DNA from 2 places in the Janthinobacterium sp. SUN137 genome. Region 2 is predicted to be linked to the other one. Evidence: predicted binding sites of a transcription regulator. Region 2 holds the regulator's gene; the other holds the start of a gene.
What was found. Region 2 encodes FliA, which starts transcription of late flagellar genes. Its sites were predicted from a motif close to CTAAAGTTTNNNNNNNNNNNGCCGNTA; they were not measured.
Positions count from the first base shown of each region.

Region 1 (4,417 bases), on a different contig from region 2:
TCGGCGCGGGCCAGACGGCCAACGGCATGGGCATGATGATCAGCTCGTCGCGCGCCATCATCTACGCCACGCCCCAAGCGGGCGAAGATTTCGCCGACGCGGCGCGCCGCGTGGCCATTGAAACGCGCGATGCGATCAACGCGCACCGTTCGGTTTAAAAACGATATACAGTCAGCCTCACAGCGCCTAACAAAACCGTAGCGAGCGGAAGGGAGAGGTGGCCGAGAAGCGCAACCGTACTGGAGTACGGTGAGCATCGCAGGCCACCTATACCGACGCGCAGTAGGTTTGGTTAGGTGCGACTAATCGCGCTGCGGGGCAACGATCTCCGCGTAATCGTAGAGTTCTCCCAGAATTTCCTCGCCCCGCTCATCGACGGATTCCGACAGCACGTCGATTTCCGTAAACAGCATTTCGATGGTGCGGGCGCCGGCGTCGCCGTCGAACAGGCGGGCGGCGCGGTGCTGTTCCCAGCGCAGGCTTTCCGCTTCGCTCAGGGTTTGCGGGAAATTGCGGGCGCGGTAGCGGAACAGCAGTTCCTGCAGGCGTTCGTCGGCAAACGAAGGGCGGGCCGTGGCCAGCTTGGCCGGCGTGTCGCGGCGCAGCGATTCGAGCAGGCGGCGGTCATCGTTGCTGACGAAACCATTGTACAAATCCTCATCCACGTCCAGCGCGGCATTCGCGCCCGGGCGCTGGAACACTTCGGCCCAGACGGCATCCATGTTCGGCGCCGCGGCGGCGAATTGCGCGTTGACCTTCGCCGCGTCCAGATCGATGCCCCATTGCGCGGCCATGGCGGGCGACAAGGTCTTTAAATTGCCGACCAGCATGGGCGACTTGTTCAGGTGCACGCTTTTCACGGGCAGGCGCGTCATGCCTTCCGGCATGGCGTCCTTGCGCGTGAACAGGCGCGTGCGGATGGTGTCGGCGTCCAGCTGGAACAGCTCGCGCGGGTCGTAGGCGCAATCCCAGACGAGGATTTCATTTTTATTGCTCGGATGCGTGGCCAGCGGCCAGACGACGCCCAGGCAGCCCCGTTCGGCGGGGAACATGCCCGACACGTGCAGGAAAGGCTGGCGCTCGCTGGCGGCCAGGTGCATGCCCATTTCGCTGGCGACCCTGTCCTTCTTGTGCAGCGCCAGGCAGAATTCGAACAGTTTCGGCTGCTTTTCCTTGATCAGGCGTGCCAGGGCGATGGTGGCGCGCACGTCGGACAGTGCATCATGCGCCGCTTCGTGGGCCAGGCCATTGGCCTTGCTCAAGTGTTCCAGTTTAAAACTGGTCTGGCCATCGTCGCGCTTTGGCCATTCGATGCCTTCCGGGCGCAGCGCGTGCGTCATGCGCACCACGTCGAGGATGTCCCAGCGGCCGCAATGGTTCTTCCATTCGCGCGCATACGGGTCGATCAGGTTGCGCCAGAACAGGAAACGCGTGACTTCATCGTCGAAACGGATGGTGTTGTAGCCCACGCCGATGGTGCCCGGCTCCGAAAAGGCCGCTTCGATGGTGGCGGCGAACTGGTGTTCGGGCACGCCCAGCTGCAGACACTGCTGCGGCGTGATGCCCGTGATCAGGCACGATTGCGGGTCGGGCAGGAAATCATTGGCAGGCTGACAATACAGCATGATGGGTTCGCCGATCTCGTTGAGGTCGGCATCCGTGCGGATGGCGGCGAACTGGGCCGGGCGGTCGCGGCGCGGCTGGGCGCCAAAGGTTTCGTAGTCGTGCCAAAGAAAGGTCTGGTTAGTCATTGATGGTCGTTGCTTGATTGGTTATCCGGGCCGCCAAAAGCGGCCGCTGCTACAGTTTTCTGAAAACCTGCCGATACTACACGAGAGGATGGTCATCATCGCGTTTCCCGCATGGTGGCATACATTGCCCGTTCAAGGAGGTCTATCGTGTCAATTCCCATCGCCGCAAGCGGCAATTCCACCCCTTCCGTGACTTCCGTCAGTACGGGCGTTGCCGGCAAGGACGATAAAGTCCAGCAAAAGGACGGCGTCAACGCTGAAATGAGCGTGAATGACCGCACCAAGCTGCAATTGAACGCTTCCATCATGCAGGCGTCGCTGAACGTGTCGATCGGTTCCGAGAACGAGCCGCTGGCGCTGCTGTACAAGACGGCCATCACCAACATCAATGAAGCGCTGAAGGGCCAGTACGGCGAGGACGCGATCCAGAACGCGGCTTCGCAGGATAACAGCGCCGAAGCGACGGCGAACCGCATTGTATCGCTGTCGACAGGTTTTTTTGATGCCTTCAAGAAACAGAATCCCGGCCTGGACGACGATACGGCCTTGACCAAGTTCATGGACACCATCAGCGGCGGCATGGAAAAAGGCTTTAAGGAAGCGCGCGACATCCTGGGCGGCTTGAAAGTGCTGAATGGCGACATCGCCGGCAATATCGACAAGACGTACGAGCTGGTGCAAAAGGGCTATGCCGACTTCATCGCTGCGCACAGCAGCAAGAAGGATGATGCCGCCAAGCCGGATGCCAGCAAGCCGGCCGACAGCAAGGCTGCCTGAACTACAGCATGACCCTGTTGCGGCCCGATGCTTTGGCGCGATACAGCGCCGCGTCGGCCGCGGCGATCAGCGCATGGTCGTCCTGTTCGGCCGCCAGGCTGGCCACGCCGAAGGAACCCGTGATGTGCGGCAAGGCGCTGCGCATGTCAGCGAAGATGACGGCGAGCTGCATGCGCTCGCACAAGCGCTCGGCCACCCGCAAGGCCACGTGTTCGTTGGTGTCGGGCAAGATCACCATCATTTCCTCGCCACCGTAGCGCACGGCAAAATCCGTGGGCCGCAGGGCCGCGCCCAGCACTTGCGCGGCGATGCGCAGTGCCTGGTCGCCCGCCTGGTGGCCGTGCGTGTCGTTGAAGCGCTTGAAATGGTCGAGGTCTATCATCACCAGCGACAGGGGCGAGCCGCTGGCGTGGGCCGTGACGATCATGTTGGGCAGTAAATCCGTCAGCCAGGCGCGGTTGTACAAGCCCGTCAGGCTGTCGACCATCGACAGCTGGCGGTAGAATTCGCCCAGTTTCTGGCGCCGGCGCAGCAGGGCATTGGCGGCGCGGATGCGGAAGGACAGCAGCCGCAGCAGGTTGCGCGCCAGGCCGTTCGACTGCTCGATCAATTCCCATACGATGGCCGCGTCGATCACCAGCAAGTCGGTTTCTTCCAGGGCGGAAATGGCGGCCAGGTTGCTCGCTTCATCGAGCACCGATTGTTCGCCCACGCTTTCGCCGGGCAAGACCTTGCTGACGGTGCCATCGTCCATGCCCGTGTGGGTGTCGGCGGCCACGGCCAGCGAGCCGCGCAGGACGATGTACAGGCTGGCGCCTTGCGTGTCGGCAATGGCTTCGCCCGCTTCCAGGCGCATCACGGGGCAGGGCGCCAGCATGGCGGCCGTCTGGCTATCCGCCCCATCGCGAAATAGCTGTAAATCGCCGATGTTGCAGCCTGAAGCGCCGAAGTTGCCGATCTGTTCCACAATCACACTTTCAAAAAGCCGGCGCGCGAGCAGGGGGCCGGTAGCTTCATGATAGCGTAAAGCGGCCTTGGCTGTAACGCCAAAGGCTTGCTTGAGGTCACTTACTGTGAGAAATACGACAATTATTTCATTGCCGCGTCAATACGCAGGAATGCTTGCGGTTTTGTTATGGATGTTGCCGCGCGCGAAAGGCGGGCCGGATGTGCAAAGGCAGCCTTGAACGGCTGCCTTGGTCTCTGGAAATCCTGCAGGTGGGGATTACTCGGCGGTTTCTTCCGCTTCGGCCGTATCGATCACGGCATTCTTGCCGGTGGCGTGGCGCTTGCTGTCTTGCAGGCGGCCCAGGGCGCTATCGATGGCGCGTTTCAGTTTGTCGGTGGCGCCGGCAACGGATTGATGCACGGTGGCGTTCTGTTCGGTCACGGCGATCGGTTGATAGCCAGCAACGCGTGCTTCCATGACGCAGCGGATATCGTCGGCGCCGCCTTTCGGGCCATTCGTGTCGCTGATGTGGACTTCGATGCGGGTCAGGTTGTCGCGGAAGCGGTTCAGTGCGCTTTCAAGTACGGATTGCACATGTTCGTTCAGTCCAGCGGTGTTGGCGATGGTGCTGTCGGTATGAATATTGATTTGCATATGCTTACTCCTGTCAATTCAAAAAAAACCCATCTCAGGCGCCTTGCTTGGCAGTGGTCAAACCCGCTGCCAGGGCGCGTCGGCGCCTGGTTCTTGCCTCATGCACTTGATCCCTGTGCATGACTTATCTTACTCCTCTTTCCAGTATTTCAAGAGGGTGCGCACGATTAAGATGAGCTTAACCCTTCAGCCAGGTCAAGTTTCCACTACGAAATTATTTACCCTCAGCCATTGATGAGACCGGCCGCGATATTGATCGACAGCCCCAGCACGACCAGGTTGAAGA
Region 1 is NZ_JAPWHZ010000005.1:305,885-310,301, reverse strand. It holds gene pyrF (orotidine-5'-phosphate decarboxylase) at 1-158, shown strand, start outside; gene sbcB (exodeoxyribonuclease I) at 303-1,751, opposite strand; gene O3298_RS25490 (DUF5610 domain-containing protein) at 1,899-2,528, shown strand; gene O3298_RS25485 (GGDEF domain-containing protein) at 2,530-3,495, opposite strand; gene O3298_RS25480 (HPF/RaiA family ribosome-associated protein) at 3,754-4,131, opposite strand; gene O3298_RS25475 (DUF1345 domain-containing protein) at 4,356-4,417, opposite strand, start outside.
Region 1: O3298_RS25490 (DUF5610 domain-containing protein) is a predicted target of FliA. The motif match lies at 1,801-1,827, and genes of this name have one in related genera.

Region 2 (4,417 bases):
GGCCCAGCGCCCGGCTGCGCCACGTCCTGCCGCGCCGCGCCAGGCTGCCTCCGAGCCAGTGGACATGGCCCGCATGCAGCAGATGATGGCCAGCGCGCTGGCGCACGTCAAGGAAAACGCCGCCGCCGAGATGAGCGGCATGATGAATGAAATCCGCGCCATGCGCGGCATGATGGAAACCCAGCTGGCGGAAATCTCGTGGGGGTCGACGCAGCAGCGCGAGCCGCAAAAAGCCGTCGTGCTGCGCGAAATGCTGGCGGCCGGCTTCTCGGCCAGCCTGGCGCGCTACCTGATCGACAAGCTGCCGGCCGGCCTCGACGGCGCGCAAAGCATGCGCTGGATCAAGACGGTCCTGAGTCGTAACCTGAATACTGTGGCCAATGAAGACGCCATGCTGGAGCAGGGCGGCGTGTTTGCCCTGGTGGGCCCGACCGGCGTCGGCAAGACCACCAGCACGGCCAAGCTGGCGGCCCGCTGCGTGATGCGCCACGGCCCGGAAAAGCTGGCCCTGATCACCACGGATGCCTACCGTATCGGCGCGCATGAACAGTTGCGCATCTACGGCAAGATCCTCGGCGTGATGGTGCATTCGGTGAAGGACGAGGCGGACTTGCGCATCGCCCTGAAAGAATTGAAGAACAAGCACACGGTGCTGATCGATACGGTGGGCGTGAGCCAGCGCGACCAGATGGTGACGGAACAGGTGGCCATGCTGTCGGGCGCCGGCGCCGACGTGAAGCGCCTGCTGTGCCTGAACTCCACGGCCACGCAGGAAACGTTGAACGAAGTGGTGCGCGCGTATCAGGGCAGCGGCCTGGCCGGCTGCATCATGACCAAGCTCGATGAAGCGGCCTCGATCGGCAATGTGCTCGACGTGGTGATCCGCCAGAAGCTGAACCTGTTTTATGTGTCGAACGGCCAGCGCGTGCCGGAAGACCTGTACCTGGCCGACCGCGGCTACCTGATCGACCGTGCCTTCAAGCTCAAGCGTGATGCGGCGGCGACGCAGTTTTCCGACGCCGAACTGCCGCTCCTGATGGCGCAGGCGGCTGCCCGCAACAATGAAGCGCGCGGGGTGCACCTTGGCTAATTTCGATTTCGACCAGGCCGAAGGCTTGCGCCGCATGCTGGCCGGCCCGCAGCCGCGCGTCATGACGTTCCTCTCGGCCACGCCGCAGGACGACAAGGGCGCCATGCTGGTCAACCTGGGCGCGTCGCTCGTCTACGGCGGCAATGACGTGCTGCTGCTCGACGCCAGCGGCGGCAGCGATGGCGTGGCATCGCGCCTGGGACTGGCGCACGGCGCCAGCCTGCGCGACGTGGCGCGCCAGCAGTGCGGCTTGAACCAGGTCATCCACCAGGTGCCGCAAGGTTTCGGCGTGGCCAGCCTCGGCGCGCGCAACCATTTGATGGACAGCATGGATTATGCGGGCGAGGATGAACTGCGCCGCCTGGGCAAGACGTTCGACGTGCTGGCGCGCCAGAGCGGCATCGTGCTGGTCGACGGCGTCGTGGCGGACGAGGGCGCGTGCTTCCCCGTGCCGCTGATGGCGTCGTCGGATATCGTCGTGCAAGTCTCGACCAGCGCCACCTCGATCAAGGCGGCGTACTGCCTGATCAAGCGCCTGAGCCAGGAACTGGGACGCCGTCCGTTCGGCATTCTCGTCACCGGCGCTTCCGAATCCGAAGCAAAAGTGGTATACGATAATATGGCGCAGGCGGCGAGCCGCTACCTGGCCGTGAAGCTGACTTCGATGGGTTCCGTGCCTGCCGACGAGTATCTGCACCGCGCGGCGCGGCTGGGCCGCAGCGTGGTCGATGCGTTTCCGCTGGCGGGAGCGTCGGTGGCGTTTCGCGGACTGGCCGAGCGGCTGGCCCGTTCGGCGGCGCCGGTGCTTGGCGGCACCTTGTACCAGACGGGGAGCCCGCACCAGTTCAGCGCCTGAATCGAACCGCAGCACCAGATAAGATGAGAAAACAATAAGCAGCCTATGTACACGGTCAAAGGGAAATCGAACAAGGACTATTTGCTGACGGAGCATATTCCGCTGGTGAAGCGTCTGGCGCACCATATGAAGGCGAAATTGCCGCCTTCGGTCGAGGTCGATGACCTGATCCAGGCCGGCATGATCGGCCTGCTCGATGCCATTACGCGCTATGAAGAGACGCATGGCGCGCAGTTCGAGACGTATGCCGTGCTGCGCATCCGCGGCGCCATGCTCGACGAATTGCGCACCAGCGACTGGCTGCCGCGCAGCATGCGCCAGAACATGCGCAAGATCGAAGAGGCGATGAGCACCCTGCAGCAGCGCCTCGGCCATCCGCCGACCGAGTCGGAAGTGGCGAAGCTGCTGAAAATGTCGCTGGCCGACTACCAGGAAATGCTGGGCGACGGCGGCGGCCACCAGCTCGTGTACTACGAAGACTTTCATGACCCGGACGGCAATGACAGCTTCCTCGACCGCCACTGCGTGGACGAGGACAGCGACCCCTTGCGTTCCCTGCTCGATACCGATTTCCGGCAATCCGTGATCGATGCCATCGACGCGCTGCCGCCACGCGAGAAAATACTCATGGGCCTGTATTACGAAGAAGAGCTGAACCTGAAGGAGATCGGCGCGGTGATGGGCGTATCCGAATCGCGCGTCTCGCAGCTGCATACCCAGGCCGTCGCGCGCCTGCGCGCAACCTTGAGGGAGCTGGCGTGGACTGGTCCAGCGTAATCGGGCTGGCGCTGGCGCTGGCGGGCCTGCTGGTCGGCCAGGCACTGGAAGGCGGCAAGATGGCCTCCCTGCTGCAGCCGGCCGCCTTTGCCATCGTCATCGTCGGCACCTTCGGCGCCGTGCTGCTGCAGACGCGGCTGCGCACTTTTGTCCGCGGCCTGGAAATGCTGCGCTGGGTCTTCCTGCCGCCGTCCGACACGCGCGCCGCGCTGGCGCGCGACATCGGGCAATGGAGCCTGACGGCGCGCCGCGACGGCCCGCTGGCGCTCGAACGCCTGATGGAAAACACGGCCGACCGCTTCAACGCCAAGGGTTTGCGCATGATCGTCGACGGCATCGCGCCCGACAAGCTGCGCCAGCTGCTCGACGTGGAAATCTCCGCCTACGAAATGGCCGAGCGCCAGGCCGTCAAGGTGTGGGAATCGGCGGCCGGCTATTCGCCCACCATCGGCATCCTGGGCGCCGTGCTGGGCCTGATCCACGTGATGGAAAACCTCACCGACCCCAGCAAGCTGGGCGGCGGCATCGCCGTGGCGTTCGTCTCGACCATCTATGGCGTGGGCCTGGCCAATCTGCTGTTCCTGCCGGTGGCCAATAAACTCAAGGCCATCGTCTCGCGCCGCGTGGTGCAATATGAAATCACGGCCGCCGTGCTGTACGACATCGCCACGGGCGACCACACGCGCATCATCGAAGAGCGCGTGTCCAGCCTCTTGCACGAGCATTGACCATGATGCGGCGCGCGCGCAGGAAGTATGACGAGGAACCGGACAACCAGGACCGCTGGCTGATCTCGTACGCCGACTTCATCACCCTGCTGTTCGCCTTCTTCGTCGTCATGTATGCGATTTCGCAAGTCAACGAAGGCAAATACCGCGTCTTCCAGAACGCCATCGGCCAGGCCTTCAGCCTGGAAAAGGGCGCGCCGCCCATCATCATGGAAGCGCCGCAGGCGATCCCGTTGCCGAACCCCGCCCTGAAACGCCGCACGGAAGCCATCCGCCGCGAGCGCGAACACATGACGCGCCTGGCGCAGGACCTGACGTCGACCCTGGCGCCGCTGGTCAAGGAAGGCAAGGTGCGGGTCACGCAGACGAGCCGCGGCGTGAGCGTGGAAATCAATGCCAGCGTGCTGTTCGATCCGGGTGCGGCGGGCTTGACGGCCGAATCGGACCAGGCCTTGCGCGCCGTGGCCGTGCTGCTCAAGGACGACACGCACGACGTGCAGGTGGAAGGGCATACGGATGTGCAGCCGATCAGTAATTCGACCTTTGCCTCGAACTGGGAATTGTCGGCTGCGCGCGCCAGCGCCGTGGTGCGCCTGTTCATCGCCAGCGGCGTCAAGGCGTCGCGCCTGACGGCCGTCGGCCACGCGGACAATATCCCCGTGGCGCCGAACGCCACGCCGGAAGGGCGCGCGCGCAACCGCCGGGTCGCCGTGACGATTTTGTCGGGCATCCCCGAAACGGTGACGGAAGTGCCGACGGCGCCCGTGGCGCCTGCGCCGGCCAATTGACGCTCGTCAACTGCGGGCTGCCGCTTGGTACAATCGCGCTTTCTTCCTCTTTTATCGTTTCCTCATGAAAAGCAGCTCCCTGGGCGGTCTCGTCTATTCCACTGAAACGGGCCGCATGTGTCCCGCCTGCCGCCAGCCGCTGGCGCAGTGCGCGTGCAAGGCGCAAGCGAAGGCTGCG
Region 2 is NZ_JAPWHZ010000001.1:770,555-774,971, reverse strand. It holds gene flhF (flagellar biosynthesis protein FlhF) at 1-1,090, shown strand, start outside; gene O3298_RS03590 (antiactivator of flagellar biosynthesis FleN protein) at 1,083-1,946, shown strand; gene O3298_RS03585 (RNA polymerase sigma factor FliA) at 1,992-2,723, shown strand; gene O3298_RS03580 (flagellar motor protein) at 2,705-3,451, shown strand; gene motD (flagellar motor protein MotD) at 3,457-4,239, shown strand; gene O3298_RS03570 (translation initiation factor Sui1) at 4,304-4,417, shown strand, end outside.